DNA from 4 places in the Priestia sp. JV24 genome. Region 2 is predicted to be linked to each of the others. Evidence: riboswitches for the same ligand, from Rfam matches in the RefSeq annotation. Region 2 holds a riboswitch; each other region holds the start of a gene.
The links. Region 2 has a riboswitch for S-adenosylmethionine ahead of OK414_RS25990 (methionine ABC transporter ATP-binding protein). Riboswitches for the same ligand answer to the same signal wherever they lie in the genome.

Region 1 (8,099 bases), on a different contig from region 2:
AAGGAATGTCCGGCAAATGTGTTATTAGGATCTTGGCCTACACGATTACATGCGATTACATAGCATTGATTTTCGATTGCACGGCTAATGAGCAGGGCTTTCCAGTGGGCAAGTCTTGGAGCCGGCCACTGAGCGACAACAAACAAGACTTCTGCTCCGCTGCTAGTATGAACCCGTATCCATTCTGGGAAACGAATATCGTAACAAATAACTCCTGCGCACAGTGACTGTTCAAGTGTAAAAAGGTTTTTTGCTGTTCCTGCTTCTAAATACAGGTGTTCATCCATTAATTTAAATAAGTGCAGTTTACTGTATTGTGATACTTCACGACCTTTTCGGTCAAAAATATACATCGTATTCGTGACGCCTTGCTCTGTTTTTTTCGCGATCGAACCTCCCACAATATTTACTGCGTTCGTTTTAGCAAACTGAGAGATTAATTGCTTGGCTTGCTGCCCTTCATCATCTGCAATTTCGTCTAGCCGCGTCAAATCATAGGCTGTATCCCATAGCTCAGGAAGCACAAGGATATCAGGGTTTTCTTTCAGGGCTTCCGTCATCTTTTGTTCGATATATTTTCGGTTTTTAGTTGGGTTTCCAAACGCAATATCAAGCTGCAAACACGTAATTTTTACACTCACTTTATCATCCGTCCTTTTTTTAGTAGTTGAAAAAAATGACTTTACAAGTTGAGTATTACAATATATTATTTGTGACTAGAATTTCAAGAATTTTTTGAGAAGGTGTGCGATGATGAAACAATTTGAGCAATCGGAACTATTAAAAAGTTTACCAAAACAATTTTTTGCATCACTTGTGGGCAAGGTAGGAAAAGTAATGGCCCAAGGGCACGACGTTATTAACTTAGGGCAGGGAAATCCTGATCAGCCTACTCCTTCACATATTGTAGAAACACTGCAAAAAGCAAGTGCTAATCCTATGCATCATAAATATTCTCCATTTCGGGGGCACCAGTTTTTAAAAGAGGCCGTTGCGACTTTTTATAAACGAGAATATGGCGTTGATGTGGATCCTGAAAAAGAAGTAGCTATTTTATTTGGCGGAAAGGGTGGACTTGTTGAAATCCCGCAGTGCTTGTTAAATCCTGGAGATACGGTGCTGGTTCCAGATCCTGGATATCCTGACTACTGGTCTGGAGTAGAGCTTGCAAAAGCCAAGATGGAAGTGATGCCTCTCACGGCTGAAAATCATTTTCTACCCGTATACGAAGAGATAAGTGAACGTGCTAAAGAACAGGCAAAGCTCATGTTTTTAAACTATCCGAATAATCCTACTGGTGCAGTGGCAACGGCAGAATTTTTTGAAGACACCGTGGCGTTTGCTGCCAAGCACGATATTTGTGTGGTACACGACTTTGCTTACGGAGCAATTGGGTTTGATGGTAAAAAGCCAATCAGTTTTTTACAGACTCCTGGTGCAAAAGAGACGGGAATTGAAATTTATACTCTTTCTAAAACGTATAACATGGCGGGATGGCGAGTTGGATTTGCTGTAGGAAATGAAAGTGTAGTAGAAGCTATTAATCTTCTTCAAGATCATATGTATGTCAGTCTCTTTGGGGCCGTTCAAGAGGCAGCAGCCGCAGCTCTGTTGGAATCTCAACAATGTGTGAATGATTTAGTTAAGCGCTATGAATCTAGACGCAATACCTTTATTCAAGGGCTTCGAGAAATTGGTTGGGATGTTACATCTCCAGCAGGCTCCTTTTTTGCATGGCTAAAAGTTCCTGAAGGATATACTTCCGAACAGTTTTCAGATTTACTCCTTGAAAAAGCCCACGTTGTGGTTGCTCCTGGTGTAGGCTTTGGAACATATGGTGAAGGCTATGTGCGCGTAGGATTGCTGACGGATGAAGAGCGCATGAGAGAAGCTGTATCTCGAATAAAAAAATTAAATTTATTTTAAAAACGCATTGACAATCCTTTTTGAGTTGGCTTAATATGTAAGAAGTTAACGAGATTAATAACCGATAAATCCTAGCGGTATTTTTTATTTAGTATATAATCTACGAATTCAATTTAAATAAATAGCAACTTTCTTATTAAGAGTAGGTGGAGGGACTAGCCCGATGAAGCCCGGCAACCGACTTAACGCATGTTAAGCACGGTGCTAATTCTTGCAGCAGCAGCTGAGAGATAAGAAGAGCAACGAAAGCCTCTTCTTAATCACAGAAGAGGTTTTTTTTATTAACGATATTAAACAGCAAGGGAGTTTTTAGCATAATGAGCGAAATCGTTGCAAGCTACTTACTACATGATAATAAAGGAAATTTTCATAAAAAAGCGGAAGGAATCGCTTTAGGACTAACCGTCGGCTCATGGACAGATCTGCCGCTTTTAGATCAGCAGCAGCTTCAAAAGCATAAAGGGCGCGTCGTGTCCGTAACTGAGCTTCAAGATTGCGAACGTGTAAACGGATATTTAGGCGGAGAAATTAAGCAGGCTATTGTCAAAATTGCTTATCCAACTGCCAACTTTTCAAGAGATTTACCGGCTATTTTAGTTACAGTTTTCGGAAAACTATCACTTGATGGAAAAGTGAAATTATTAGACTTGGATTTTCCTGATGAATTATTAGCTGAATTCCCAGGACCACGCTTTGGAATAGAAGGTATCCGAGAGAAACTAGGCGTTTATGACCGTCCGCTTGTGATGAGTATTTTTAAAGGCGTGATTGGAAGAGATATGACGTACTTAACAACTCAGCTGCGTGAGCAAGCGCTTGGCGGAGTGGATTTGGTTAAAGACGACGAGATTTTGTTTGATAGTGAACGAACACCTTTTGAAGCTCGCGTTACAGAAGGAAAAAAAGTACTGAATGAAGTATACGAAAAAACGGGACACCGCACGCTGTATGCTGTTAATTTAACGGGACGAACGTTTGAGTTAAAAGAAAAAGCGAGAAAAGCAGCTGAGCTAGGAGCCGATGCTCTTTTATTCAACGTATTTGCTTACGGGTTAGACGTACTGCAGGCACTTCGAGAAGATGATGAAATTAACTTGCCGATTATGGCACACCCAGCTGTTAGCGGAGCGCTTACGCCGTCAGAGTTTTACGGTTTTTCAAATTCATTGCTGCTTGGAAAGCTATTGCGTTTAGCCGGAGCAGATTTCTCACTGTTTCCATCACCATACGGAAGCGTAGCGCTTTCTCTTGAAGATACGACAGGCATTGCCTACGAATTAACGCGTCCTGTATACAAATATAAGCAGTCTTTCCCGGTTCCTTCAGCAGGAATTCATCCTGGAATGGTACCGCAGCTTGTGAAGGACTTTGGAATCGACAGCATTATTAATGCAGGAGGCGGAGTTCACGGTCATCCAGACGGAGCTATCGGAGGAGGAAAAGCATTCCGTGCGGCGATAGATGCAGTACTCTCTCATCAAACACTAGCCGAAAAAGCTGAAGAATCAAAAGAGTTGCAAAAAGCTTTGCAACTATGGGGAACAGTAGAGGTGAAAGCATGACATCGTTAAAAATCTTTTGTGACTTTGATGGAACAATTACAAATAGCGATAACATTATTGCTATTATGAAACAATTTGCTCCTCCGGAGTGGGAAAGTATTAAAGACGACGTGTTGGCACAGCGCGTCTCCATTCAAGAAGGAGTTGGGCAAATGTTTGCCTTGCTCCCCGTGGAATTAAAAGAAGATATTATTTCTTATATTTTAGAGACATCTGCTATTCGAGATGGATTTGATGATTTTATTGCCTATACAAAAGAGCACCATATTCCGCTTTATATTGTAAGCGGAGGAATTGACTTTTTTGTAAAACCACTTTTGGGAAATCGAGTTGCAGAGGAAATGCTCTACTGCAACGGATCTGATTTTTCCGGTGAGCATATTTCCATTACGTGGCCTCATACATGTGATAAACAGTGTACAAATGACTGCGGCTGCTGTAAGCCAACGATTATTCGCCATCTTGCAGATGAAAGAGATCATACGGTTGTTATTGGCGATTCAATTACGGATTTGCAGGCTGCCAAATTAGCTGATACGGTCATTGCACGTGACTTTTTAATTGAAAAATGTGAAGAGCTATCTCTACCGTATCGTCCTTTTTCTACTTTTTATGATGTAATTCATCATTTACAAGAATTAACAGAAGAGGTGAAAGCATGAGTATCATGGCTCAGCAAAGGTTGCATGAGCTTGCGGATATAAAAGATGAGTTGGCAGAGCGCGATTGGTTCTTCGGTACAAGCGGAAACTTAGCGATTAAAGTGGACCAAAATCCGACAACTTTCTTTGTATCAGCAAGTGGAAAAGACAAAAGAAAACGTACAAATGAAGATTTTTTATTAGTTGATCAATATGGAAAGCCTGCAGAAGACACGCATTTAAAGCCTTCTGCTGAAACGCTTTTACACGTTAAGATTTACGATTTAACGAATGCTGGGTGCAGTCTTCATGTACATACAATCGACAACAACGTGATCTCCGAACTGTACGGAGATGAAGGCGTTATTTCATTCAAGGGTCAAGAAATTATTAAGGCGCTAGGGATTTGGGAAGAAGATGCGGAAATTACTGTTCCGATTATTCCGAATTACGCAGATATTCCGACACTAGCAGAAGAGTTTTCTCATCATATAAAAGGCGATCAAGGCGCGATTTTGATTCGTAACCATGGGATTACGGTATGGGGAAAAAATGCATTTGAAACAAAAAAAGCGCTAGAAGCCTATGAATTTCTATTTAGCTACCACGTCAAATTACTGTCACTTAAAGGCATTAAGCCAAAGGTGCATTTATAAAAGGAGGAAACAACAATGGCGCACATTCGCTTACATGTAAACAATAAAAGAATTGAAACTCAAGAGGAAGTATCAGCTTTTCTGGCAAACAATGAAGTTATTTATGAAAACTGGGACATTACAAAACTTCCAGAAAATCTTCGTGAAAAATATGATTTAACTGATGAAGAAAAAACAGAAATTTTAAACGCTTTTGGTGAGGATATTAAAGATATTTCGGAACGCCGCGGCTATAAAGCTCAAGATGTTATCTCGTTATCGGAATCTACACCAAATATTGATGAATTGTTAAAAAACTTTCAGCGCAAGCATATTCACACAGATGACGAAGTTCGCTTTATTGTAAGCGGTCATGGAATCTTTGTTATTCAAGGAAAAGACGGCGAATTTTTTGATGTTGAATTAGAGCCGGGCGATTTAATTTCAGTACCAGAAAACATTCTTCATTACTTTACATTAATGGAAGATCGCAAAGTAGTCGCTGTCCGAATTTTCGTGACAACTGAAGGATGGGTACCTATTTACGCATAACAACTACTTGTAAAGCATAGGTCATCATCACCCCGCTTTTACATCTAAAAGCGGGGTATTCTTTGGATTATTATAAAACTAACTATTTTTATATGAATAATAAGTTTAATGGGAGGAACATCATGAAAAAGAGTAAAAAAATGCTGTGGCCACTTACTTTGCTCGTGCTTCTAATCTTTGCGCTGACTGCCTGCACGAAAGAACAGCCAAGTCTAAACGAGAAAGCACAGGCAGCTCCAGCGCAGCAAGCGGCTTCTGCTAAGCCTGTACAGCAAGAAGGAAAAAAGGTTACGAAAGATACAAAAATTGCGCTTATTTCTGAATTTACGTCAGGCACTCACGCTGCTCAGTACATAACAGGTGTGACAAAAGCGGCTAAAAAAGCAGGAGTACAGCTATCTGTTTCTGATTCAAACAATGATCAATCTAAAATGGCTGCTTATTTAGACACGGCTATTAACCAAAATGTAGATGGTATTATGATTGACCACGGCCGGGCTGAAACCCTTGAACCCGGCGTGAAGCGCGCGATTGCAAAAGGGATTCCGGTTATTGCAACCGATGTAGAACTAAAAGTAGAAGGCGTTACAACAATTGACCAAGACGATTATATGCTTGCGCTGCAAGGTCTGAAGCAAATGATGCAGGACATTAACGGAAAAGGAAACATTGTATATGCGTTTGTTGGAGGATTTGCGCCGATGGAAAAACGCGACAGCATTTATAAAATTATGATGAATCGCTATCCAGATGTAAAACAAATTGCCACATTTGGAAGCGCAACGGACAACACCTCATTAGACACACAAAATAAAATGGCAGCTGTGTTGAAGCAGTATCCAAATAAAGGAGACATTGCGGCCGTTTGGGCACCTTGGGACGAATTTGCCAAAGGAGTCACAAGAGCGATTAAAGAAGCAGGACGAGACGAGATTAAAGTATACGGAGTGGACTTATCTGATGAAGATCTGCAAATGATGCAGGCAAAAAACAGCCCGTGGAAAGCGTCAGCTGCCGTAAATCCAGCTTCAGTAGGAGAAAAGCAAGTTGATCTGCTTCTTAAAAAGATTTCCGGTCAAGAGATCCCTCGTTATTATTCTTTTGATCCGGTTTTAGTCAAACAAACTGATTTGCCTAATCAAACGATTAATATGGATCAGCTTAGTCAATACGTAGAAGAATGGGGCAAAAAAGAGTAGAAGTGGAGGGACAGACATGACGAACGAGCTTTCAATGAAGAACATTACAAAAAACTTTGGTTCTTTTCAAGCGCTGAGCAAAGTTGATTTTACTGTTCAAAAAGGGGAAATTCATGCTTTATTGGGAGCCAATGGTGCCGGTAAAAGTACGTTAATGAAAATATTATGCGGAGCTTACGACGAGTACGAAGGAAAGATCTGCAAAGACGGAGGAGAAATCTCTATTTCTTCTCCTAAAGAAGCTAAGCGCCAGGGCATCGGCATTGTACATCAAGAAGTCGATGTAGCGCTGATTCCTTCGCTGTCAGTAGCTGAAAACATTGTGTTAGACGTACAGGCTTCTAATAAAAGTAAGGCATTTGTAAACTGGAAATCTATTTATAAGAAAGCGGAAGAAGCCCTTTCTTTACTTGGTTCTTCTTTATCCGTTAAAAAAAATGTCATTGATCTAACTCTATCAGAAAAACAGCAGGTGCTTATTGCACGTGCAATTGTACAGAATGTTGATTATTTAATTTTGGATGAACCAACCGCACCTCTTAGTGTGGAAGAGACGAAACAATTGTTTTCTGTGATGAGAGAGCTGAAGAAAAGCGGAGTAGGCATTATTTATATTTCACATCGCCTTCAAGAAGTGGTTGATATTTGCGACCGCTTAACGGTGTTAAAGGACGGACGCTATGTAGCTACAAAAGAAACTTCACATACATCAATTGAAGACGTGATTACGCTCATGCTAGGAACGTCTTCTGTAAAGCAGTGGGTCAAAAAATCAGTAGAATTTGGAAACGAACTTTTACATGTAGAAGCATTATCTCTTCCAGGGCGCCTTTCGAATATCTCTTTTCATGTAAAAGAAGGAGAAGTAGTCGGTATTGCAGGACTTGTAGGAGCGGGGAAAACGGAGCTTTGCCGAAGTCTATTTGGTTTAGAGCAATATGTGAGCGGCAGCGTTCGGTTAAAAGACAAGAAACTAAAGTTGAATAAGCAGCCGTATTATTATATTGCACAAGGTCTTTCTCTTGTTCCTGAAGAACGAAGAAAAGAAGGAATTTTTGTTCATGAATCGATTGCCGATAACTTAGTTTTGCCAAGTCTGTCCCGCTTTACAAAGTATTCGTTTTTAAAGCGAGGAAAGATCAAAGAAAAAGCGCAGAAAACGACTGGGCAAGTGGGCGTAAAGTCTCATTCTATCGAGCAGTCAGTTGGAACGTTAAGCGGTGGAAATCAGCAAAAAGTAGCAATCGGAAAATGGCTTGTTACGGACTCTGACGTACTGCTGTTTGATGAACCAACTAAAGGAGTTGATGTCGGCTCTAAGCGAGAGATATTCGACTTAATTACAAATCTTGTGTCGCAGAAAAAAGGCGTTGTTTATGCAACCTGTGAATTTGAGGAGCTGCTAGGGGTAGCGGATCGAATTTATGTTATGTACAACGGAAAAATCGTGAAAGAATTATCCAAAGAAGAAGCAACTAGTGAAAAATTATTTTATTATACAGCAGGAGGAGTAAAAGGATGAGTGCGGAGTATGTAACAGAACCTGTAGCGAAACCAAAGAGAAAAATAAGTGTTTTCGACTTT
Region 2 (8,099 bases):
GAGGTAACAATCCGCCTTCAACATCGGCTTTAAATTTTAAATTTTTAGGGTTTTCTACAATATCTTTAATTTGTGCATCTATTTTCTTTACGCCTGGCTTTAATTTGATCACGCCAGCTTTTTCAAAAATCGATAATATACGTCCTTGCTCTGCTACCGCATCACGCATAATAACTGTACCGTTTTTCGGAAGATCTTTTAAGCTTTTGTATTTTTTAGAGTAGATACCAATTGGTTCAATATGAATGGCACCGGCACTTACGAAATCATACCCTTTTTCACCCTTGTGATCTTTTAATACTGAATTCATATAAGGAACATGCTGGAAGTAGTTTGCATCAATTTCATTGTTTGCAAGAGCTGTGTTCGGTAAGATGTAATCTTGGAATTTTTTAATTTCTAAGTCAATTCCTTGTTTTTCTAAAATCGGTTTTGCTTGTTCTAAAATTTCAGCATGAGGCGTATTAGATGCACCCACGACAATTTTCTTTTCATCTTTTGATCCATTGTTAGATCCACACGCAGCTAATCCTACTACTAGTGCAGATGTTAATGCTAAAGCCGAAAGCCATTTTTTCATAATAAATAATCCTCCCTTTATCTTTTATCAATTTTTGCAGTAATCGCATCTCCAATAAGTTGGATAATAAATACAATAATCAAAATTAAGATTGTAGCGGCTAGCGTTACGTCATTATGACTGCGCTGGAACCCTTCTAAATATGCAAGGTTTCCAAGACCTCCGGCTCCAATCACACCCGCCATTGCCGTATAGCCGACTAATGCAATCGTTGTTACCGTCAAACCGGAAATTAAAGCTGGCAGCGATTCAGGTAAAAGCACTTTAAAAATAATGGTGCTTGTTGTTGCTCCCATTGATTTAGCAGCTTCAATCACGCCTTTATCAATTTCGCGCAAACCAATTTCTACAAGACGCGCATAAAATGGTGCTGCTCCAACAATTAAAGCAGGTAACGCTGCATTAGCACCTAAAATACTTCCTACCAATGCTTTGGTAAATGGAATCAGTAAAACAATTAAAATAATGAATGGAATGGAACGAAAGATATTTACAACCGCTGACACAATGGCATATAAAGGTTTGTTTTGCCAAAGCTGTCCTTTGGACGTTAAAAATAAAAGCAAGCCCAATAAAATACCTAGAACAAATGTGGCTACAACTGAAATAGCCGTCATATATAGTGTTTCATTTGTCGCTTGAATAAAATCATCTAAAATAACGTTTGGAAATAGTTTCTCAAGCATTTGTCATTACCTCCACTTCTACCTGCTGCTCATGAATGTATGCAATGACTTTTTCAACTTCTGTTAATTCTCCGTCTAAATGAACGAACAACGTTCCGTATGAACCTGTTTGCGTATGAGAAATCTTTCCTTGTAAAATATTAATCGTTACATCAAACTGTTTTAAAATCGTTGTAATGAGCGGTTGCTCTGCTTTTCCGCCAACAAACGTCAGCTGAATAATTTGCCCGCTTGGATACAGCTCTTTTACTTGTTCAATCGTTTCAAACGTTTCCTCTGGTTCAGAAATCTGTTGAACAAATCGTTTTGTAATCGGCTGCTTAGGTTTTCTGAATACTTCTAGCACTTGTCCTTCTTCTACTACTGCCCCATTTTCCATAACGGCTACTCGATGACAAATTTTACGAATGACGTGCATTTCATGAGTAATTAATACAATGGTTAACCCTAGCTTCTCATTAATATCTACTAACAGATCTAAAATAGAATCTGTCGTTTGAGGATCAAGCGCTGATGTTGCTTCATCACAAAGCAATACTTTTGGATTATTCGCTAGCGCTCGAGCAATACCAACACGCTGCTTTTGTCCACCGCTAAGCTGCGATGGATAAGCATTTTCACGACCTTCAAGTCCAACTAGCTTAATGAGTTCGTCTACTCGTTTCATTCTTTTTTCTTTTGAAATCCCTGCTATTTCTAACGGAAAAGCAATATTTTCTCTCACCGTACGCGACCATAAGATATTAAAGTGTTGAAATATCATACTAATTTCTTGTCTCGCTTTTCTGAGTTTTCCGCCTTTAATTTTTCCAATATCATTACCTGCTACCTCGACCGTTCCTGTCGTTGGTGTTTCTAATCCGTTTAGCAAGCGAATCAAAGAACTTTTCCCCGCTCCGCTATAACCAATAATTCCGTAAATTTCACCTTGGTTAACGGTTAGATTCACATTATCAACAGCTGTTACTTGACCGCTTTTAGCCTGATAAATTTTTGTAACGTCTGTTAATGTAATCATATTTCTTCACCTTCTTTAATAAAAACTTAATTATGTTAGGTTGTCCTATAGGATAAAAAAGCCGTAAAACAATTTTCCCCATTAAAAAAGCCTCTCTGCGCATGACAGAAAGGCTCGATATTTAATCCTTTCTCTCATCTTTCAAAGCGCATAGCTTTGCAGGAATTGGCACCATTTCAGTTAGTCTGACGGTTGCCGGGTTTCACAGGGCTCAGTCCCTCCACCTCTCTTGATAAGAGTTCGCAACAATTATTTTGTTTTTGGGAAATATTCATTCATTTATGAACATTCATGAGTGTGATTTTAGCATGTGTCAGATAGGCTGTCAACAGATTTTGTTCTTGGGATAATATCCCAAGATTTCAACAATCCCAATGGTTTGCTCTCTTTCAATTTCTTCATTTTAAACAAACGTTTGATTATCGAAGCTCTTCAAGTACGTGCTCGATGGAATGAAACGCATAGAGTTTTTTTACCATTTCGCCATTTTTCACTTCAATCAAACAAGGTACACTTTCAATTGAAAATACTTCTGCTTTTGAGGGCATATAATTTAAATTGCTCATTCCGATGGTCACACCGGGCAGCATCGCTTCTGCTACGGTTAACATTTTTTTTGCCAGCTGACATGTCCCGCAAAAAGGTGTATGGAAAAAGATAAACGCTCTTTGTCCTTCTTTTAACTGATCGTCAAGCTGTTTTTCGCTCCATTCTTGCATGTTGCTCATTCCTTTTATGTTAAAAATTCTGCATTAACATCGATATTGGCACTCAGTAATACTGTTGCTATGTGATTTCTAGGGGCGGCAGCAACCTCTCGGTACATTTTATCAATATATAGATGCTCTGCTTCCGGAAGCTCTCGTTTAAATTGTTTTCTTAGCTTATTCCCTGAATCATCAGAGTCAACGAGTATGTATACCTCTTTGTTAAACGTAAAGTCAATAATTTCATCCAGCTTTGATAAACTAATCGTACCGTTTGTACAAATAATTTCAATTGGTTCTCGAATGATATCTTGGATACGTTTTTTATCTGATTTTCCTTCAACAATAATTACTTTTTCAATTTCAATTAGCCCCATTTTCATCACCCATAATCGTCAGTTGTATAGTAACATCATTTCTTTATGCTATACAATATTCGTTAATGTATCACAGTTCACCTGTTTTTTAAAAGAAATTTGCAAGAAAGAACTGTTTTAAAAGGCAGCTTAAGCCATATTGTTTCCATAAAACAAGAAAAACAGCGGCAGTTGCCACTGTTTAGCACCATCCTGCTTCTTCATCGCAGTCTGTATATTTTTGCGTTTCACCTTGTTTTTGTACGTCCGTATATTGGTAGAACTTATTATTTTCTTGCGAATATCCTTCTTCAAAGCGGTATTCATTGCCGCTTGTTCCGTAACTAACTTCACCAATTGGCTGCTTATCAACATATAATTTCATACCGCCGTCATGAAATTTAGCTGTAACGCGATCTGTAACGTCCATTTTTTGTTTTTCAAACATAAAAAGACACTCCTTTAGCTTGTTTACTAATAGAGTGTCCAGTCAAAAATTTTTCATAAAGACAATTTATGGAGGAATATTATCCTTCGTTTGTCATTTCTTCGTATTGCTCTGCTGTCATTAGCTTGTCTACTTGAGAAGAATCAGATGGTTTGATTGTAATCATCCATGCTTCTTCGTATGGAGAATCATTAACAAGTTCAGGGCTATCGCTTAAGTTGTCGTTTACTGCTACAACTTCACCGCTAATTGGTGCATAGAGCTCAGAAACTGTTTTTACTGATTCAACGCTGCCAAACGGCTCGTCAGCTTCTACTGTTGCTCCTACTTCTGGCAGTTCAACGAATACGATGTCTCCAAGCTCAGCTTGAGCGAAATGTGTAATACCTACGCGGACAACGTCTCCTTCTGTTTTTACCCATTCATGCTCTTCAGAATAACGCAAATCTTTTGGTGTACTCATCTTAATCCCTCCAAAATATGTATCGTAATTTGTTTATATAAAAAGCGCCTTCAACGTGAAGAACACTTTCTACAACCTAAAATAACTTCCTATTAACAGTGTAACGTAAAAGGTAAAAATTTTCTATTTGAAAACTCACTTCCACACGTCTTCAAACTGCTCTTCTTTGAAACCAAGCGTTACTTTTTGTCCATCTGTTAGCAGCGGACGCTTAATTAACATGCCATCTGACGCAAGAATAGACAGAAGTTCATCTTCACTCGCACTGCTTACTTTATCTTTAAGCCCTAATTCGCGATATTTTTTACCGCTTGTATTAAAGAATTTTTTTAATTCTAAGCCGCTGTTCTGATAATAAGACTGCAGCTGCTCTTTTGTTGGCGGGTTTTCTACAATATGAATTTCTTCATACGCTACTCCGTTATCATCCAGCCACTTCTTTGCTTTTCGGCACGTCCCACACTTTGGATATGAATAAAAAAATAATGACATTTCGTCAACCACCCTTTATTTTAAGCTTTTTTCGTATTTTAACACATCCTTTATCATTTACCTAGATAGAGGCTTCTTAAACAAAAAGGAGCTCGCAAAACGAGCTCCTTTTTCCTTAAACCGTGAACTTCTCTACTTCTAGAAGCGTTTTCGCAATCTCACGCTTTACGCTAATCACATTGATTGGTGTATAGCGCGTTAACTTGCGAAGAGACGAAAGCATGACTCTAAGCGTATCACCTTGTTCAACGCCAATTAACGTTTCTTTTGCATCTGCTTCGATCCGATTAAATGCTTCTTGGCAAAATACTTGGGTATACTTTAATTTTAAGCTATTCTGACCTGCTCCTGTTTTGGAAATGGCTTTTTCAGTACGCAAAACAGTAGATTCCATTGCATATACGTTACTGATCATATCGGAAATATTAACGAGAATTTCTTGTTCTTTCTCTAATTCTTTGCCATACTTTTGTGCAGCTAATCCCAAAAGCAAGAGCGCAATTTTCTTCCCGTTTTGCACAAGCATTTTTTCTTGATCTAACGGCTCATTTCCTACTTCCTGCGGCATAAGCATCATCAATTCTTCTTGAAGCGTTTGTGCTTTTTGAAGCAGCGGAAGCTCTCCTTTTAGCGCTTTGCGTAAATATGTGCCTGGTACTAAAAGACGGTTAATCTCATTTGTTCCTTCAAAAATACGGTTAATGCGGGAATCGCGATACAAGCGCTCGATTTCATACTCACTCATAAAACCATAGCCTCCGTGAAGCTGCACCCCTTCATCTACGATGTAGTCAAGAGATTCCGTGGCAAACACTTTGTTTAATGAGCATTCAATAGCATATTCAGCAATGGAAGCGGCAATTTGTTTTCCGTCTTTTTGCTGTTCTTCTGAAAGCTGGCCCATATGGTCTTCGAAAAGTCCTACCGTACGATATACGGAGCTTTCAGTTGCATACAATTTAGAAGCCATTGTGGCTAACTTTTCTTGTGTTAATGAGAATTTAGCAATTGGCGTTTTAAACTGCTGACGCTGGTTAACATATTGAGACGTAATTTCTAATGCACGTTTTCCTGCTCCAACTGCTCCAACTCCAAGCTTATAGCGCCCAATATTTAAAATGTTAAACGCAATCACATGTCCTTTTCCAATTTCACCCAACACGTTTTCTTTTGGAACAAGCGCATCTTCAAGAATTAATGTTCTTGTTGATGAACTTTTGATTCCCATTTTCTTCTCTTCCGGTCCAACCGAAACGCCTGGGAATTCGCGCTCCACGATAAAAGCAGAAAATTTATCGCCGTCGATTTTCGCATACACCACGAACACATCAGCAAATCCGGCATTCGTAATCCACTGCTTTTCTCCATTTAACACATAGTGTGTACCTTCTGCGTTAAGGCGAGCTGTTGTTCGAGCACCCAGGGCATCGGAACCAGAACCAGGTTCTGTTAACGCATATGCTGCTATTTTTTCCCCAACTGCTAAAGCAGGTAAATATGCTTGCTTTTGCTCTTCTGTTCCAAATAAGACGATTGGCAATGACCCAATTCCTACGTGAGCACCATGAGTGATGGAAAATCCGCCTGCTCGAGACATTTTTTCAGCAATTAAAGCCGAGGTAATCTTATCTAAACCGAGGCCACCGTATTCTTCCGGTACATCTGCACCAAGTAAACCTAATTCACCAGCTTGTTTTAATAACTTTACAGAGCGTTCAAACTCATGCTTTTCTAAATATTCCACTTGTGGAAGGACTTCATTTTCTACAAATTCATCTGTCGTCTTGGCAATCATCTTTTGTTCAGATGTATAATCCTCCGGCGTGTAGACGCGGCTTGCATCGCCCTCTTCAATTAAAAAGCTTCCACCTTTAATCATTTGTTTTGTTTTATTTGACATGTTTATATCCCCCTTTGAAATGATTATGCTAACAACTCAAATACACCAGCAGCTCCCATTCCTCCGCCAATACACATGGTGACAATTCCAAACTGCTCATTCCGACGCTGCATTTCGTGCATTAAGCTAAGAGTAAGCTTAGCTCCAGTACAGCCTAATGGATGACCTAAGGCAATAGCGCCTCCGTTTACATTTACTTTATCTTCATTAATATTTAATTCACGAATAACGCCGAGTGCTTGAGAAGCAAATGCTTCATTCAATTCAAACAACCCGATATCAGAAAGTTCCAGCCCTGCTAGTTTAAGAGCTTTAGGGATGGCAGCTACCGGGCCAATCCCCATTACTTCAGGCGGAACTCCTCCAACTGCAAATGAGCGAAACTTAAGCAAAGGCTTTAACCCTTCTGCTTCAGCTTGTTCTTTATCCATTAGAAAAACGGATGCAGCTCCGTCACTTGTCTGCGAAGAGTTTCCAGCTGTTACCGATCCTTTAACCGAAAAAGCTGGACGAAGTTTCCCTAATACATCCGCAGTTGTGCCAGGACGAACTCCTTCATCTTGAGAGAACATCAGCTTTTGTTCACGGAGCTTATTGTTTTCATCCACTTTTCGAAGCGTCACTTCCACCGGAACAATTTCGTCGTTAAACTTCCCTTCTTGAAGTGCTTTTGCTGCTTTTTGATGGCTGCGTACAGCAAACGCATCCTGGTCTTCACGTGAAATTCCATATTTCATCGCCACTTGTTCTGCTGTATGTCCCATGCCCATATAATACTCCGGCGCATTTTCAACCAGCTGAACATTCGGACGCGCTACATTTCCAAACATCGGAACAAAACTCATTGATTCTGCTCCTCCAGCTAACACTGCTTTGGCTTGCCCTAGCATAATTCGCTCTGCACCGTAGGCAATACTTTGCAAACCTGATGAACAATAACGATTAATCGTTATTGCTGGCACCGTATAAGGCAAACCTGCAAGAGCGCCAATATTTCGAGCCATATTCAAACCTTGTTCTGCTTCAGGCATCGCACAACCAATAATTAAATCATCAATTGGTCCTTCGTATCCGCCTGCTCGGCGAAGAGTTTCTTTAACCGCAATGGCACCCAAATCATCAGGTCTAACACTTGCCAATGAACCTTTTTTTGCTTTTCCGACCGGTGTCCTAGCACCTGCTACAATAACTGCTTCTCTCATTTTTTCTCCCCCTTAATTGCGCAGTGGTTTTCCTTTAACTAACATGTGCTGCATACGTTCTTGAGACTTCGCTTCTCCAACAAGGCTTAAAAATGCTTCTCTCTCTAAGTCCAGCAAATACTCTTCATCAACTTCCGAACCAAACGCTACACGTCCTCCGGCTAACACAAATGCTAACTTACTAGCAATTTTATAATCATGTTCTGATATATATCCTGAATACTTCATGGATTGAGCTCCTAGCAGC
Region 3 (8,099 bases), on a different contig from region 2:
CGTTACTTATACTTATCTGCATAAATATAACTGTTCCTATAAGTGCTACAAAGGTGGTTGTACAAATAAATAAAATCCATTTGGTTCGAATAGATAGCCTTCTATCATCTTTTTTTCTGAATGAAAATTTTTCTCTCATATAGATACCTTCTCTTTTTGAATTTAAATTTACTTTTTACAAATAAAAATTGAACTAAATTACTATCGGGTTATTTCTTTCTTTCTTAACAACGTTTCAATAAATTTTATTTTTCAGTTTATTTATACAAGCTGTCATTTGTTTCAAAGTAAATCTAACTGTACAGTTGGTAGAAGAGTATGAAAGTCTTTACGAAAAGGTGCAAGATATGAAAGGAAGCACAAGTTATTTTGAAATTTAAAGGGGTAATCACAAATAAATACTTATTTAGTCTTATGTCACCTTATTTTGTAATCAAAGAGTGAAAAAAGATTAAATTTAAACTAATGACGGTTTTTATAGATTTGAATTCATAGTATGAGAGACAAACCATGAAAAATTAAGTATTATTGAATAAATTTTCCAATACAGGGAAAAAGATTAAAGTGATCATTCAAAGGAGGTTTTCATTTTGGCAGAAAATAAAGACGTTAATGCTTCAAACGAGGATGATATAAAACGTGAAACGCTGACTACACGTCAGGGACATCCTGTAAGAGACAACCAAAATATTCGTACAATTGGTAATCGTGGGCCAGCTACACTTGAAAATTATCACTTTATCGAAAAGATTTCTCATTTTGACCGCGAAGAAGTTCCAGAACGAGTCGTCCACGCACGAGGATCTGGAGCCTTTGGCTACTTTGAAACATATGGAAAAGTGGGGGACGAACCAGTAGAGAAATATACTCGGGCAAAGGTATTTTCAGGTGCGGGCAAGAAAACACCATTGATGGTTCGTTTCTCCACAGTTGCCGGAGCAAAAGATTCTCCAGAAACAGCTCGAGATCCACGCGGATTTGCTGTGAAAATGTACACGGAAGAGGGGAATTGGGATTTAGTTGGGAATAACCTAAAGATTTTCTTTATCCGTGATGCAATGAAGTTTCCTGATATGATTCATGCGTTTAAAGCAGACCCAGCTTCGAACGTACCAAACCCTCAGAGAATGTTTGACTTTGTTTCCCGTACACCTGAGGCTACCCACATGATTACATTTTTATTCTCTCCATGGGGGATTCCAGCGACGTATCGTCACATGCAGGGGTCTGGTGTAAATACCTACAAATGGGTGAATGATAAGGGAGAGGCTGTACTAGTAAAGTATCATTGGGAACCTAAGCAGGGAATTCGGAACTTAACACAAGAAGAGGCAAATACGATACAAGCCAAAAACGTGGGACATGCAACGCAGGATTTATACGAAGCAATTGAGGGTGGAGATTATCCAGAATGGGAGCTCTTCGTACAAATTATGGAGGATGGTTATCATCCAGAGCTTGATTTTGATCCCTTAGATGATACGAAACTTTGGCCGGAAGATAAGTTTCCATGGTTGGCAGTGGGCCGTATGGTGCTAGATCGTAATCCAAAGGATTTCCATGCAGAAATCGAGCAAGCCGCCTTCGGTACAGGAGTTCTTGTGGATGGAATGGACTTCTCAGACGATAAAATGCTACAAGGACGTACCTTTTCTTATTCAGATACACAGCGCTACCGTGTAGGTGCCAACTATCTAAAATTACCTGTGAATGCACCGAAAGTGCCTATTCATACGAATCAGCAGCGCGGTCAAATGGATATTCGTGACCCAAAGGAATCTGGGGATAATCCACATATTAATTATGAGCCTTCAATGCTTGGTGGCTTTCAGGAAGAAAATAAGAAAGACCGTGTTCCACATCAACCAACGTATAATGCAGCCGCAATGAGTGCACCAATTGACCGTCCTAACGATTATGGGCAGGCAGGTCACACATACCGTAGTTTTGAAGATTGGGAGCGCGATGAATTGATTAAAAATCTATCGGATGCACTTGCTATTTGTGATAAACGGATCCAAGAAACGATGATTTCTCATTTTACACAAGCTGATGAAGAATATGGCCGACGTGTGAAGGAAGGTATTGAAAAGAAACTACACGAAATGCAGGATATGAAAAATACAAGTGAGGTACCTGGTCGTGAAATAGGTAAATCAAAGTATGGACAAGGTACATTAGCTGCAAATGAAGCAACAGAAGATGCTGTAAAGAAAAGTCACGAAGTCGATCCTTATTAAGTGAATTGCTCCATTTTAAAAATAGGGAACCGACGTATGGGTATAGTATAATCTTAAGGGAATACCTTGCCTAAAACCTCATGATTTAAAAGATACCTCTCCTAATTGACAGGAGAGATATCTTTTAAATCATTCTTTAGTTATTTGTCCAGACATCTTGAGCAATTTGAATTACGTGATTAATTTTATTCCATTGCTCTTCTTCTGTTAATTCGTTTCCTTCTTCTGTACTCGCAAAGCCACATTGAGGACTCAATGACAAGTTTTCTAGAGGAATATATTCACTTGCTTCTTGGATTCTTCGCTTAATGACCTTAGCATCTTCTAATGTAGGGAATTTAGATGTTACCAATCCTAATACAACGGTTTGATTGTTACGTGTAAAACTTTTTAATGGTTCAAAATCTCCTGAACGGTTATCATCATATTCAAGGAAAAGTCCATCTACATGTAAGTTAGCAAAGATAGCATCAGATATAGTATCGTAGCCACCACTTGTGATATACGTAGATCTAAAGTTTCCACGACAAATATGCATCGTAATGAGCATATCTTCAGGCTTTTTAGAAATAGCATCATTTAAGCAACTTACTCGAGTATCGATAATGTCTTTTACATCCATACCAAGCTTCTCAACAACCGCATTGATGCGTTCTTCAGAAACGAAATCAATCCAGGAAGTATCATCTAATTGCAGATAACGGCAGCCTGCGTCGTAAAAGGCCTGAATAGCTTTTTGATAAGCAGCCACAGTATCATGATAAAATTGATCTCTGCTTCCCTTGTAATATGTATCTTCTTGAATTCGAGTAAATAACATGTTGGGGCTTGGAATAGAGAATTTAGCAACTTGGCTTCCATCACCATACTGTTCGACAGCTTCTTTTAAGAACGTAAAGTGTTCCAGCATATAATGATGATTGAAGTCTACTTTACCTACTACCCTAATCGCCTTATTTTTTGTTTTTGCACCTTTGAATTGGCTGATATATTCTGTTTCAAACTCCTCTACGCCTTCTAAGCCTGATAAGAAGTCCAAATGCCACCATGAGCGTCTAAATTCACCATCAGTGATGGATTTAAGCCCTACCTCAATTTGTTTCTGGACAAGTTTTTCAATTTCTTTGTCCTCTACCGATTTTAAATCGGCCTTATTAATTTTCCCATTCGCATACGCTTCTCTTGCTTCTTTAAGGGGAGTCGTTCGTAAAAAGCTGCCTACGTGATCAGCTTTAAATGGAGCCTTCACTAATGTCTTCGTCATGGTTTTGTTTCCTTCTTTCTTTTCAAAATAAAAAACCTCTTCTTACAAATAAGAAGAGGTTAATAATCGTTATGGATTCTCTTCTTATCTTCAAGCAAATTGCTACTGGAATTGGCACAGTACTTTAACAGTCTGTTGCCGAGGCTTCCTAGGGCCAGTCCCTCCACCTCTCGAGATAAGAATATTCAATTTATTCAACTAGAACAAAGGTTACACTTGTTTTCTTAGATTGTCAACAAAAATTCGAAAAATCAGAAATAATACACCTCTTACCTCATTACTTCCTCATTACCTACTGCAGTAAGGGTTCTTTGTTATTTTTCGATTGGACAGGCAAGCTTACCGCAGTAGCTACATAGTATCTAAAGTATTGTAACTCCGTTATCTAATCAGTAGCTAGTTCAGTATCGATACCCCGTTAATACAAGCTTTATAACCCTGTTGAAGCCATTTGTGGAACCTGTAAGGGAGCTGAGCCGAAGAGGCGAAGGGGGCGACCGAATGCGTCGAGCTGAAAAAACAGGTACGTAAAAAGCAAAAAAATAAAAAGAGTGAAAGAAGGTATCAACATGAGAAAAACAAAAGGATTTACCTTTCCAAAAACCTTTCTCCCATCTCACAAAGCACCTCTTACGAGACCTCGTCCCTTCAGGGCTTATTCCTTTGTTCCTTTTAGTCCACTAGCCATGCTTGATTCCACTATTTTGACCATAGGAGGCATTGTCTTAGGGGTTGCTATCATCGAACGAATATTAGAGCGATGGGGTGTCATTGATCTCGTTGATCAGTTCTCAAAAGTAATGCGCTTTATCTTGCCTGTCACTTTCTATAGCGCCTTGATTTACTTTTTTGCGAGCTTTATGTTTTGAGGAGGAATGTTCATGTTTGAAAAACTCAAACTGCGTGGCCAATTGATAAAAGCGTTTCGTACGGCAGAGATTTACCGGATGGTGAAGCGAGGGGACCGCACCTCTTATCTGTTTCCAAAAATTCATCAAATCGATAACCATCATACGTACACTCGGTACACTTTTTCCTTACTAAATGGGATTGATCCTGAACTTTTAAATAAAAAAAGATGGGCATTACGACAAGTATTAGGCAGCAATATTGAAGTGAATGGCAGCTTAAAGAACTTTAGTATTACCGTTCATCACAAAAGCCTACCTAAGATGCTCAATTATAAGTATGAAGTCATTCATCCTCATATTGAGAAAATGGAGCTTCCGGTATGCATTGGCCAAGATATCTATGGAAACCCCGTTTCATGGGATTTTGCCGACTTAGAAACCTTATTAATATCTGGCGAAATTGGAGCTGGAAAGAGCAGCCTCATGCGGGTTATCCTCACAACATGGGTGAAGTATACCTCACCTGCTTATTTACGCTTAGTCTTAGTTGATCTCAAACGAGCCGATTTAGGGTTATTTCACGGAATTGAGCATGTGGATGCGCTTTGTTTCGAAGCAAAAGACATGCGAAAACCTTTTGCCTTGTTACGAGCTGAAATGTATCGACGAGGTGATTTACTTTTAGAGCATGGCGTCACACATATCAGCAGGCTTCCTTTTAAGCTCCCTCGTATCGTTGTGGTAATTGATGAAATGTCCATCGTGAAGAGAGAAACGGATCTTGTAGAGATGATTCAACAGTTTGCCAGCCAAGGTCGTGCACTAGGTGTCCACACGATTATTGCCATGCAGCGTCCGGATGCTGATTTATTAAACTCTGCGTTAAAAGCCAATTTAAGGGTGCGGATTTCTGGAAGGCAAGCCGATGCGACGAATGCGAAAGTAGCTGGAGTACTCGGAGCAGAAGAAATTGATGCAGCTGCCAGGGGTCGTATGAAAATTAAGATTGATGACGTGAAAGAGTTTCAAGCCTATTTTTTAGATGAAGAAGCTTGTAAGGAAATGCTTTCCCCTTATAAAACACGTGTGAAAGATCCTGAACCGCAACTAGAGGTTGTGTCACAGTCTATCTTTGGATTATTAGAGAAGGAGGAACAGCGATGAGTTTTCGACTATCTCAGCGTGATAAAGACATCATTGGGTTTATCGATCGGTTTCGGGCTGTGGATCGCGACTCATTAGTAGAACTCTTCTTTAAACAGCTGAAATCGCCTGTAAATGCGTGTAATAGTGTCATGGTGCGTTTGTATCGATTAGGACTCATTGAACGCACACAGCAGTATTCTCCCACGGTTTACTTGCCCGTAGACGCGAAGATTAAAAAGAACTCTCAAAAAATACTACATTTCCTTTCTATCTTGGAAATCTATAAACAAATGTGTACGTATGGTATGCCTAAACAGGTTATTATTGAAGATAAGCCCACTGGACGAAAGGGAGGCATTGAACCCGACCTCTTTTGTATTTTTAAAGGCTCTCCGTTTTGGTTTGAAATTCAACGGAATCAGTACTCAGAACAGAAAATGCAAGCGAAGATCAATCTATACGAGGAGTTTTTCTTTTCAGATGAGTGGAAAACGTTGCAGTGGCAGCCTGAAGATCGAGCAGCTATATTCCCCTCCGTCATCTTAATTACACCTGTTCGTTATGCTGTTAATTCCGACCACATCCGCATTATACAGGTAGCAAGTATTCATGAATTGATGGAGAAATACAAAGGTTCAGCTAAACAGCAAAGAGATGGAAGACCAAAACCATCGGTTTCTTCGGGTGGAATTAAAATTAACTTAACATAGGATACTAAGAAAATATGTCTTTTGATAAAAAAGAAAGCTACCCCATCGTTGCAGGACAGGTAGCTTTTGAGGGAATTCATAAACTAATTTATAAAAAGTCTGAATAATTTTACAATAATTTTATAAATAAATCAATATAAGATGATCTTGAAGACATATATATAACGTGCACTTTTTATACATCCTCCTCCCACTTGGGTATCGAGTAAACGCAGTCATATCAGGGATGTATAAAAAGCTGCATATATGTAAACTAGCTACTTGGTGTCTTGAAATAAAAAAGTCCCATTGATATTACTCAAATTATAGAAGGAGCTCCGTATATCATATACAGCCTGAAAGCAGAAAAAACAACTGGGTCCGTTCAGTTGTTTTTTCTGCTACATTTATTTGATTAAAGGATGGAAACTTTACAGCTTCTTGAGTAGTTTGTTCATAACATGTGAAATTATTCAATCTACTAGACACAACAAAAAATAGACAGAATATTTTAATTAATGAGTTTACTTTGTAACCGCTTTCATTTATAATAAGGGTAGGTTGGATGGCATGAGTGGCTGTCATAGTATTTAGCGTAGGCGGGGCTGATACGAGAGAACAGGGCATAAAAGAAATGTCCTTTTTTATTTTCATGAAAAAGGTAAAAATAACATTTGATAATTTAAGTCAGGAAATATAACAGAATGATGGTTTTTTTATTCTAATTATGTAAAATGAAGTTGTGTAGAATCTACATAAAAAAGAAAGGATTACCTTTGGGGATAAGGTAGTCCTTTTTTTATTGGTTCGAAAATTACACAAATATTTATATTTTCAAAATATTAAGTGATGACATTGATCATCATAGATAGTAAGATATAAGTGGTCAGCCTAACGGTGGGTTCACGTTTGATAACCCAAATCATGCTTATAGGAAAGAGCATTTCTCATTTGAGAGGAATGCTCTTTTCTCTGTATAAGAAAAAGCAGGCTTAAGCCTGCTTTTGTAGCCTTAGAGGCTATTTTATAGTTAAGAAGTACGTATTAGTTCTTGTGAGGATTCTTGATACAAATTCAGAAACTGTTGAACAGCTTCTGTCATACATGATGTATTCCACTTCTTTAAGATACTTCTTTTTTGATTCTTAATCGTGCACTCTTCTTTATGGAAAATGTCTTGTGTTGCTGAAATAGAATGACCATCAAGAGCAAAGACTTCTTGTTCTGCTTGAGTTATTTGATTCATAAATACTTTCTATTCCAGGGTTTTACATTCTTTTTCTGCACTCTTTAGCCCACCAATTAAATCAGACGCTACACTCAAGATATTTTTAATACCCATTAATAGTTTCTCAATAGTTTTTCGCTTTTATCCATAATAAGGCCATTCTACTTTTTGAGGGCAACCTATGTTATAATAAAAGTCCGTTACGTACTAAGTTTTGACATGGGGGTGCTTTCCTAGCCGGGAAAGTGCCCTTTTTCATTTTATTTTGTTTGGACTTGGATTGTTTATAATAATGTTTGATCAAGAATCTTGTATATAACAGGATTTTTTTGTTTGATAGTAAACCCATTTCATTGACTAAGAAATAGCTGAGAAATACACTCGTTGGATTTAATTTATCTAACGAATGCTTTTTCGTTGCAGCTATACTAGGATTCGATGAGTTTTTAACGACTTAAATGTTTATCATGAAGAAGGAGAGAATTGAATGGTTACAACAAAAACCCAAAAAAAGGTTGCAGTAAAAGATCTAGAAACTGATACAACAACTGTTGAACAGCTAGCGTATTATCGAATATTAGCCCCACTAAAAGTTAGATCATTCTTATCTCATCTTAGTTCAAGTGAAAAGAAATCTATTTCCTTTGATTTTAAAAAAATGAAAAATTGGGATTTAGATCC
Region 4 (8,099 bases), on a different contig from region 2:
TTCGACTGCTATAGTCTTATTTGTTTTACATTATAGCAAAGTAAAATCGACTTGTCACATCATTTAACTTCGTTTTTTCACATCTATTCTTTAAAATCCAGCTTTTAGCTTATTTTTTCTTTTTTAATACATAGCATCCATACAAAAGCTAGTCCAATATAGCCAAATATGGGATACAAAAATTCAAGAAGCTGGGCATATCCGAATTGCCCAATAATAAAGCAAGCCAAGATAATAAATGCAAAAGCTTGTTTGTCATTGAGGGGAAGAAATGACTGAAGCTGCTTAGCGATGCCAAATACATTTCCAATCAATGTAGTAAAAATCTCGCCCAACACAACTACCGTAAATAAAACATTCACCCACACTGAGATATTTTTAACAACCGCACTCATCGGAATATCAAGTTGAAATGAATAAGGCAAATTGGAAAGGGCAAGATGAGTAGAAACAAGCATAAACGTAAGTACACATCCTCCTATTACGGCCCCTTTTTTAATCACGCTCCTATCTTTCACCGAGCTTCCTAATGGAACCAAAACGGCCTGAGCCAAAGCTAGATTCAGGGAAATATATAAAAAGGGACTAACCGCCCACTTCCACTGCGTGACGAGCGTTAAATCCGGCTTCGTTTGAATCAGTGAGAAATAGCTGATATTCGGCATAAAGATGATAAAAGCAAATGAAAGCATCATCGGCACAACAAGAGAATTAACCATTAAAATACCGTTAATTCCTTTTGCGATAAATATATAAGTTAAAACAATTGTAAAAATCATCCCAACAGGAGGCCACAGCCCGAACTGTTCTTTTCCTATTGCCCCCGTACTCGCTAGCATGACTGAAGTTACTCCAAATAAAATGACAATCATTACACCGTTTACCGCTTTTCCAAGCACATCACCAAATAAATATGTATTAAGCTGCTGATAAGAAGAAGCCCCAATTGCGTGCGAAAGCAGCATCATTTTTGAACCTAGCCAAATAAAAAACAAGCCGCTGACCAAAATTCCGACCATTCCAAGTTCCCCGTACTGTGTAAAAAATTGAACGATTTCCTTGCCTGTTGCAAAACCGGCTCCTACAACGGTGCCTACATACGTAGCAGCAACCTGCAGCGTGAGTTTCCACCTTTTCATGCCCATCACCCTTCTACCCTTCATAGTTCACTATATGTAGAAACGATAAAAAAAAGACGAGCCTTTTTACGTGGAAATCTACGCATATCCCAGCGCTTGTGCCTTTTCGTTTATTTTTTTCATTTTCTTTTTGTATTTCTCACAAAAAACTCCTTAACCCCTAACATAACAGTCGTTTCCAAACAAAATATACGGATATTTTCCCTTTAGCTTTTAAATTTTCCTCAATATTTGCTGGAAATTCACAATTTAATGTTGTATAATTTCTAAAAATCAGATAAATTATTAAATAAGTATTCTTTCTATTTAAAAAAATATGTTTCAATTATATACAATTGATTCTTATCATGAGAGGTGGAGGGACTGGCCCTTTGAAACCTCAGCAACCAGTCGTTAGAGACATGGTGCTAAATCCAGCAAGCAATTTATTGCTTGGAAGATAAGAAGGCGAAAAAAGTCTTCTTCTTAAGAAGACTTTTTCTATTTTATCGGCATATTGCATAAAACGAATCACTCGTGAAATAGAAGCGGAACAATTTAAGGAGGTTTTGACATGGGGTTACTTGAAGATTTAAAGTCTAAAATTTTAATTGGGGATGGTGCCACTGGTACCCTCCTTTACTCACACGGTATCGACAGCTGTTTTGAAGAACTAAACATCACCAAACCAGAAGAGGTTTCTCGTATTCACAGAGCCTATGTAGAAGCTGGTGCAAACGTTATTCAAACAAATACGTACGCTGCTAATTATCAAAAACTTGCCCGTTATGGATTAGAAGATTCAGTCAAAGACATCAATGTTGCTGGTGTAAAATTAGCGAAACAAGCTGCAAAAGATCAGGCTTACGTGGTTGGTACACTCGGCGGAATTCGTTCTTTCCAAAAAAACGCTATTAGTTTAGAAGAGGTTAAGCGAAGCATTCGTGAACAAATGTTTTGGCTTTTAAATGAAGGCGTGGATGGCCTTTTGTTTGAAACATACTATGACTTCGAAGAATTAAAAACCGTTCTTACACTGGCAAGAAAAGAAACGGATAAGCCTATTATTACCCACGTTTCCCTGCATGATATTGGCGTACTGCAAGATGGCCGTCCTTTAGCAGATGCATTAAAAGAATTAGAGGCGCTGGGAGCAGATGTTGTCGGGCTAAACTGCCGTTTAGGTCCTTATCATATGATTCAGTCTCTTGAAGAAGTACCGCTTCCTGATCGTGCTTTCTTATCTGCTTATCCTAATGCCAGCCTTCCGGCGTATGTGGAAGGAAAGCTGGAATATGAAACAAATGAAGACTACTTTGTAGAAAGCGCGCGTTTATTCCGCGAACAAGGGGTTCGCTTAATTGGAGGATGCTGCGGTACAACACCAGCTCACGTACGCGCAATGTCATCTGCCTTAAAAGACCTGCCTCCGATTACAAGCAAAGTCGTTAAAATGAGACCTGCCGTTACGGTTCAAGAGCGTGAGCAGCAGGATAAACCTCATATGCATGAAATTGTGAAGAAGCGCCGCTCGGTTATCGTCGAGCTAGATCCCCCTAAACAGCTTGGTCCCACGAAATTTTTAGAAGGCGCAAAAGCACTTGATAAAGTCGGCGTAGATGCTATTACATTAGCTGATAATTCTCTTGCCTCACCTCGCATCAGCAACTTGGCAATGGCAACACTGATGCAGCAAGAAACAAAAGCACGACCGCTTATTCATATTACCTGTCGCGACCGAAATTTAATTGGACTTCAATCTCATTTAATGGGACTTCATACGCTAGGAATGAATCAAGTACTTGCAATTACCGGTGATCCGTCAAAAGTTGGCGATTTCCCTGGCGCCACTTCGGTCTACGATTTATCTTCATTTGACTTGATTAGTTTAATCGCTCAGTTTAATGAAGGACTATCTTATTCCGGCAAACCACTTGGTCAAAAAACCAATTTTTCCATTGCAGCTGCCTTTAACCCAAACGTGCGTCACTTAGACCGAGCCGTTCAGCGTTTGGAAAAGAAAATCGACTGCGGGGCTCACTATTTCATTACTCAGCCTCTCTATTCAACTAAGCAAATTGAAGAGGTATATGAAGCAACCAAACATTTAACAACACCGGTATATATCGGTATCATGCCGTTAACAAGCGCAAGAAATGCTCGATTTATTCACCATGAAGTACCTGGAATTAAATTATCAGAAGATATTCTAGAACGCATGGATGCAACGGGAAATGACCGAATCCGCGGTGAAGTCGAAGGTCTTGCGATTGCAAAAAACTTAATTGATACAGCATATGAGTTATTTGACGGTATTTACTTAATTACGCCGTTTATGCGCTATGAAATGACCGAAATTCTAACACGCTATATTCATGACAAGCAACTTGTTACATCAGAAAGGAAGATATAAATGAGCTCACTTATCGAACAACAACTAAAGAAGCGAATACTCGTCATCGATGGAGCAATGGGAACGATGATTCAAGATGCTGATTTAACCGCTGAAGATTTTGGCGGCGAAGAATATGAAGGCTGCAACGAATATTTGACTCGAACAGCGCCTCATGTGATTCAGCGCATTCATGAAGAGTACTTTGCAGCAGGTGCTGACATCATTGAAACCAATACGTTTGGCTCAACATCTACCGTACTTGATGAATACGATTTAGGTCACTTGGCTTATGAATTGAATATCGAAGCTGTGAAGCTTGCTTGTGCAGCCCGCGATAAATATTCAACTCCCGAATGGCCTAGGTTCGTAGCTGGAGCTATCGGTCCTACCACTAAGACTCTCTCTGTTACCGGAGGTATTACATTCCCTGAGTTAGTAGAATCGTACGAAGAGCAAGCTCGAGGTTTGTTAGACGGCGGCGTTGACTTGCTTTTAGTCGAAACCTGTCAAGACATGCTGAACGTAAAAGCCGCATTTTTAGGCATTACAGCGGCGTTTGAAAAACTAAAAATCGAAGTTCCTATTATGATTTCAGGAACAATTGAGCCGATGGGAACAACTCTCGCTGGTCAAGATATCGAATCTTTTTACTTATCACTGGAACACATGAAGCCTCTTTCAGTCGGACTTAACTGCGCGACAGGCCCTGAATTTATGACGGATCATATTCGCTCTCTTTCAGACCTAGCCACTTCAGCAGTTAGCTGTTATCCAAACGCTGGACTTCCGGATGAAGAAGGCAATTATCATGAATCCCCTGAGCTGCTTGCTCAAAAAATTAAAGGGTTTGCTGATAAAGGCTGGCTGAACTTTGTAGGCGGATGCTGCGGTACAACGCCTGCTCATATTAAAGCACTGGCTGAAGCGGTAAAAGAGGTTGCGCCCCGTTCGCTTGATCGCTCCGAGCATAACCATGCTGTAACCGGTATTGAACCACTTGTATATGACGATTCTATGCGCCCTCTTTTTGTGGGAGAACGTACGAATGTAATCGGTTCTCGCAAGTTCAAGCGTCTGATTGCGGAAGGAAAAATTGAAGAAGCATCTGAAATTGCGCGTGCTCAAGTTAAAAATGGTGCTCACGTTATTGATATTTGCTTAGCGGATCCGGACCGTGAAGAAATGGAAGACATGGAGGAATTTATTCAAGAAGTTGTAAAAAAAGTGAAGGTTCCTCTTGTAATCGATTCAACCGACGAGAAAGTTATTGAAAAAGCTTTAACGTACTCACAAGGTAAGGTCATTATTAACTCCATTAACTTAGAAGACGGTGAAGAGCGTTTTGATGCAATCTTACCGCTAGTAAAAAAATTCGGTGCAGCTCTGGTTGTCGGTACAATCGATGAAACAGGCATGGCCGTTACTGCAGAACGAAAAGTAGAGATTGCTAAACGCTCACATGATCTGCTTGTTGAAAAACATGGCTTTAATCCAAAAGATATTATTTTTGACCCTCTTGTGTTTCCTGTAGGGACTGGTGATGAACAATATATTGGTTCTGCTGAAGAAACAGTTAAGGGAATTAAAATGATTAAAGAAGCCCTGCCTGATTGCCTGACCATTCTTGGCGTAAGTAACGTGTCATTCGGTCTTCCTCCAGTCGGACGTGAAGTACTAAATGCGGTTTACCTTTATCACTGTACGCAGGCTGGACTCGATTATGCCATTGTTAATACCGAAAAATTAGAGCGCTATGCTTCTATTCCAGAAGCTGAAATTGAGCTTGCTAATGCGTTATTATTTAACACAACTGATGAAACGTTAAGCACGTTTACCGACTTTTATCGTGATAAAAAGAAAGAAGCAAAAGTAGAAATTTCTACGTTAACACTCGAAGAACGATTGGCAATGTATATTGTCGAAGGTACAAAAGAAGGATTGCTTCCTGATTTAGAACAGGCTTTAGCTCAATATGATGATCCGTTAGATATTATTAACGGACCGCTTATGAAGGGGATGGCGGAAGTTGGACGTTTGTTTAATGACAACCAGCTGATTGTAGCAGAAGTGCTTCAAAGTGCGGAAGTTATGAAAGCATCCGTTGCCTTTTTAGAACCTCATATGGAAGCAACTGAAAATGATTCTGGAAAAGGCAAAGTTATTCTTGCAACGGTTAAAGGCGACGTGCACGATATCGGTAAAAACTTAGTAGACATCATTTTAAGCAACAATGGTTTTAAAGTAATTGATTTAGGAATTAAAGTAACGCCCCAGCAGCTGATTGAAGCAGTAAAAGAAGAAAAGCCAGACATCATTGGCCTGTCAGGTCTTCTAGTAAAGTCAGCTCAGCAAATGGTTTTGACTGCCCAGGATTTAACACAATCAAGCATTGATGTTCCAATTATGGTAGGAGGCGCTGCCCTTTCCCGTAAATTTACTGACTTTAAAATCGCCCCGGAATATGAAGGTGCGGTCCTCTACGCCAAAGATGCGATGGACGGATTAGCGTTAGCAAATAAGCTGCAGAACAAAGAAGAAGTTATTCAGCTTTTAGCAGATTTAAAAACGCGGCAAGAAAAGAAAGTAACGGTTCGAGAACGCCAGCCTCAAACCGCTCAAGCAGCTACCGCTGTTTTAGAAAGATCCGCCATTTCAACGGACGCTCCTGTTTTTGTACCGGCTGATTTAAAGCGGCACGTTGTCAAACACTACGATTTGGCACAGGTTCTTCCGTATATTAACTGGCAGATGCTTTTAGGCCATCACTTAGGACTAAAAGGAAAAGTGAATAAACTGCTTGCTGAAAAAGACGAGCGCGCTGTTCAATTAAAAGAAACCGTTGATGACCTGCTCGAACTGGCACTAAAAGAAAACTTAATTAAGCCAGCGGTTATTTATCAGTTCTTCCCTGCTCAAGCAGACGGAAATGATTTAATTATTTATGATCCTGCTGATGAAAAAACAGAAATTGAACGCTTTACCTTCCCTCGGCAAGCAAAAGGACAGTTCCTGTGCTTATCTGATTTTGCAAAACCTAAAGAAAAAGAGATGGACTATGTATGTTTCTTCTCTGTAACAGCAGGAACAGGCATTCGCGAACGCGCGGCGAAATTCAAAGAAAACGGCGAGTTTTTAAAGAGTCACGTGTTCCAAGCTCTTGCGCTTGAACTAGCTGAAGGATTAGCAGAACGTGTTCATCAGCAAATTCGTGACCGCTGGGGATTCCCTGATTCGCCTGACTTTACAATGGCGGAGCGTTTTTCAGCCAAATACCAAGGTCAGCGTTTTTCATTCGGATATCCTGCATGTCCAGACCTTGAAGACCAAGCAAAACTGTTTAAATTACTTAAACCTGAAGACATCGGCATTCAGTTAACAGACGGTTTCATGATGGAACCAGAAGCTTCTGTTACAGCCCTTGTTTTTGCACATCCTGAAGCGAAATATTTTAACGTATTGTAAAATATGGCCGCGGTCTTTTAGACCGTGGCTGTTTTTTTACAGTGAACAAACCTGAAAAAAAGGCTGCGACAAATGGATTTTAGCTGAAGAAAGATCCGAATGGTAAATCCAGATTCTTAATTGAGAATCAACTGCGTTCGGATTTTTTTCATTGTGATCGTGAACTTGATTTCATGTAGCTGTTTCTAGCTGTTTGAAGGGCAAGGCGAAGACTCCTGCGGAAAAAATTGATGTAGTTATGTCTTAATCTCTTTAAATTCACCGCCGGTTTGAGCTTTTTTTATGAGTTTCTTGGGAAACACTGATAGAATAAGAAATGTAATAAATTTGTAACGCTCTTATCACGGAAAATTTTTCAAGGAAAGGAATTTTAAAGCAATTATTAAATTATTTGTAAGCGACTTAGATGGCACTCTTTTACATGAAGAAAAATACGTAGAACAGCATAATGCAGACGCACTTAGTGAACTTCAGCGCCAAGGAGTAGAGGTTTGTCTTGCTTCTGGACGAATGGATACGGAAATTTTAAAGATTTCTACTGATATTAATAATACATTTCATCGCATTAGCCAAAACGGAGGATTTGTGTGGACCAAAGAAAATCAAGAACTTCATGGAAAAGTGTTTAAAGATGATTTAGCGGTTCAACTTTATAAAAAAACGATAGATCCTAACCGTATTACGCTTGTCTGTTCAAACGACACGAATTATGTAGAGCAGCGAAATGAAATTATTGAAGCGATTGAAACCCACATGTTTTTCCCTATCGAAGAACAAATTGAAATGACGGATTCATTTGGTCACGCTCTTTCTCCATCCAAAATCACGGTTCTTGGAGATCATGATGAAATGGTAGCTCTGCAAAAAGAAGTGAACGAAGAGTTTGGTGATTATATTGATACATATATTTCCGCCAAGCAGTGTTTGGATATTATGCCTAAACATATCAGCAAAGGAAATGCCATTGAAATTTTATTAAATCATCTTCAGCTAAAACCAGAGGAAATTGCATGTGTGGGGGATTCATTTAATGATATTCCTATGTTTCAATTAACGCCGAACAGTTTCGCTATGGCTACAGCTCCTGAAGCTGTGCAGCGCCACGCCTCTGCTGTTGTGTCATC

Region 1: it holds a riboswitch for S-adenosylmethionine, as region 2 does, so the genes downstream of both, mtnW (2,3-diketo-5-methylthiopentyl-1-phosphate enolase) here and OK414_RS25990 (methionine ABC transporter ATP-binding protein) in region 2, are expected to answer to the same signal.
Region 3: it holds a riboswitch for S-adenosylmethionine, as region 2 does, so the genes downstream of both, OK414_RS28615 (5-methyltetrahydropteroyltriglutamate--homocysteine S-methyltransferase) here and OK414_RS25990 (methionine ABC transporter ATP-binding protein) in region 2, are expected to answer to the same signal.
Region 4: it holds a riboswitch for S-adenosylmethionine, as region 2 does, so the genes downstream of both, OK414_RS06335 (bifunctional homocysteine S-methyltransferase/methylenetetrahydrofolate reductase) here and OK414_RS25990 (methionine ABC transporter ATP-binding protein) in region 2, are expected to answer to the same signal.

The regions. Positions count from the first base shown of each region.
Region 1 covers NZ_JAPCIN010000012.1:86,680-94,778, forward strand. The annotation lists gene OK414_RS06120 (carbon-nitrogen family hydrolase) at 1-641, opposite strand, end outside; gene OK414_RS06125 (pyridoxal phosphate-dependent aminotransferase) at 754-1,926, shown strand; SAM riboswitch class I at 2,057-2,163, shown strand; gene mtnW (2,3-diketo-5-methylthiopentyl-1-phosphate enolase) at 2,244-3,488, shown strand; gene OK414_RS06135 (2-hydroxy-3-keto-5-methylthiopentenyl-1-phosphate phosphatase) at 3,485-4,150, shown strand; gene OK414_RS06140 (methylthioribulose 1-phosphate dehydratase) at 4,147-4,785, shown strand; gene OK414_RS06145 (1,2-dihydroxy-3-keto-5-methylthiopentene dioxygenase) at 4,801-5,316, shown strand; gene OK414_RS06150 (sugar ABC transporter substrate-binding protein) at 5,439-6,515, shown strand; gene OK414_RS06155 (sugar ABC transporter ATP-binding protein) at 6,532-8,037, shown strand; gene OK414_RS06160 (ABC transporter permease) at 8,034-8,099, shown strand, end outside.
Region 2 covers NZ_JAPCIN010000024.1:65,427-73,525, forward strand. The annotation lists gene OK414_RS25980 (MetQ/NlpA family ABC transporter substrate-binding protein) at 1-580, opposite strand, end outside; gene OK414_RS25985 (methionine ABC transporter permease) at 598-1,266, opposite strand; gene OK414_RS25990 (methionine ABC transporter ATP-binding protein) at 1,259-2,284, opposite strand; SAM riboswitch class I at 2,416-2,523, opposite strand; gene OK414_RS25995 (thioredoxin family protein) at 2,704-3,003, opposite strand; gene OK414_RS26000 (toprim domain-containing protein) at 3,018-3,368, opposite strand; gene OK414_RS26005 (YusG family protein) at 3,550-3,795, opposite strand; gene gcvH (glycine cleavage system protein GcvH) at 3,875-4,258, opposite strand; gene OK414_RS26015 (arsenate reductase family protein) at 4,394-4,750, opposite strand; gene OK414_RS26020 (acyl-CoA dehydrogenase family protein) at 4,866-6,650, opposite strand; gene OK414_RS26025 (acetyl-CoA C-acetyltransferase) at 6,674-7,852, opposite strand; gene OK414_RS26030 (3-hydroxyacyl-CoA dehydrogenase/enoyl-CoA hydratase family protein) at 7,865-8,099, opposite strand, start outside.
Region 3 covers NZ_JAPCIN010000045.1:4,982-13,080, forward strand. The annotation lists gene OK414_RS28605 (methyl-accepting chemotaxis protein) at 1-139, opposite strand, end outside; gene OK414_RS28610 (catalase) at 591-2,240, shown strand; gene OK414_RS28615 (5-methyltetrahydropteroyltriglutamate--homocysteine S-methyltransferase) at 2,377-3,504, opposite strand; SAM riboswitch class I at 3,586-3,686, opposite strand; gene OK414_RS28620 (hypothetical protein) at 4,074-4,373, shown strand; gene OK414_RS28625 (FtsK/SpoIIIE domain-containing protein) at 4,386-5,519, shown strand; gene OK414_RS28630 (hypothetical protein) at 5,516-6,211, shown strand; gene OK414_RS28635 (hypothetical protein) at 7,221-7,436, opposite strand; gene OK414_RS28640 (DUF4365 domain-containing protein) at 7,906-8,099, shown strand, end outside.
Region 4 covers NZ_JAPCIN010000012.1:123,026-131,124, reverse strand. The annotation lists gene OK414_RS06340 (amino acid/polyamine transporter II) at 105-1,139, opposite strand; SAM riboswitch class I at 1,479-1,585, shown strand; gene OK414_RS06335 (bifunctional homocysteine S-methyltransferase/methylenetetrahydrofolate reductase) at 1,693-3,531, shown strand; gene metH (methionine synthase) at 3,532-6,975, shown strand; gene OK414_RS06325 (HAD family hydrolase) at 7,354-8,099, shown strand, end outside.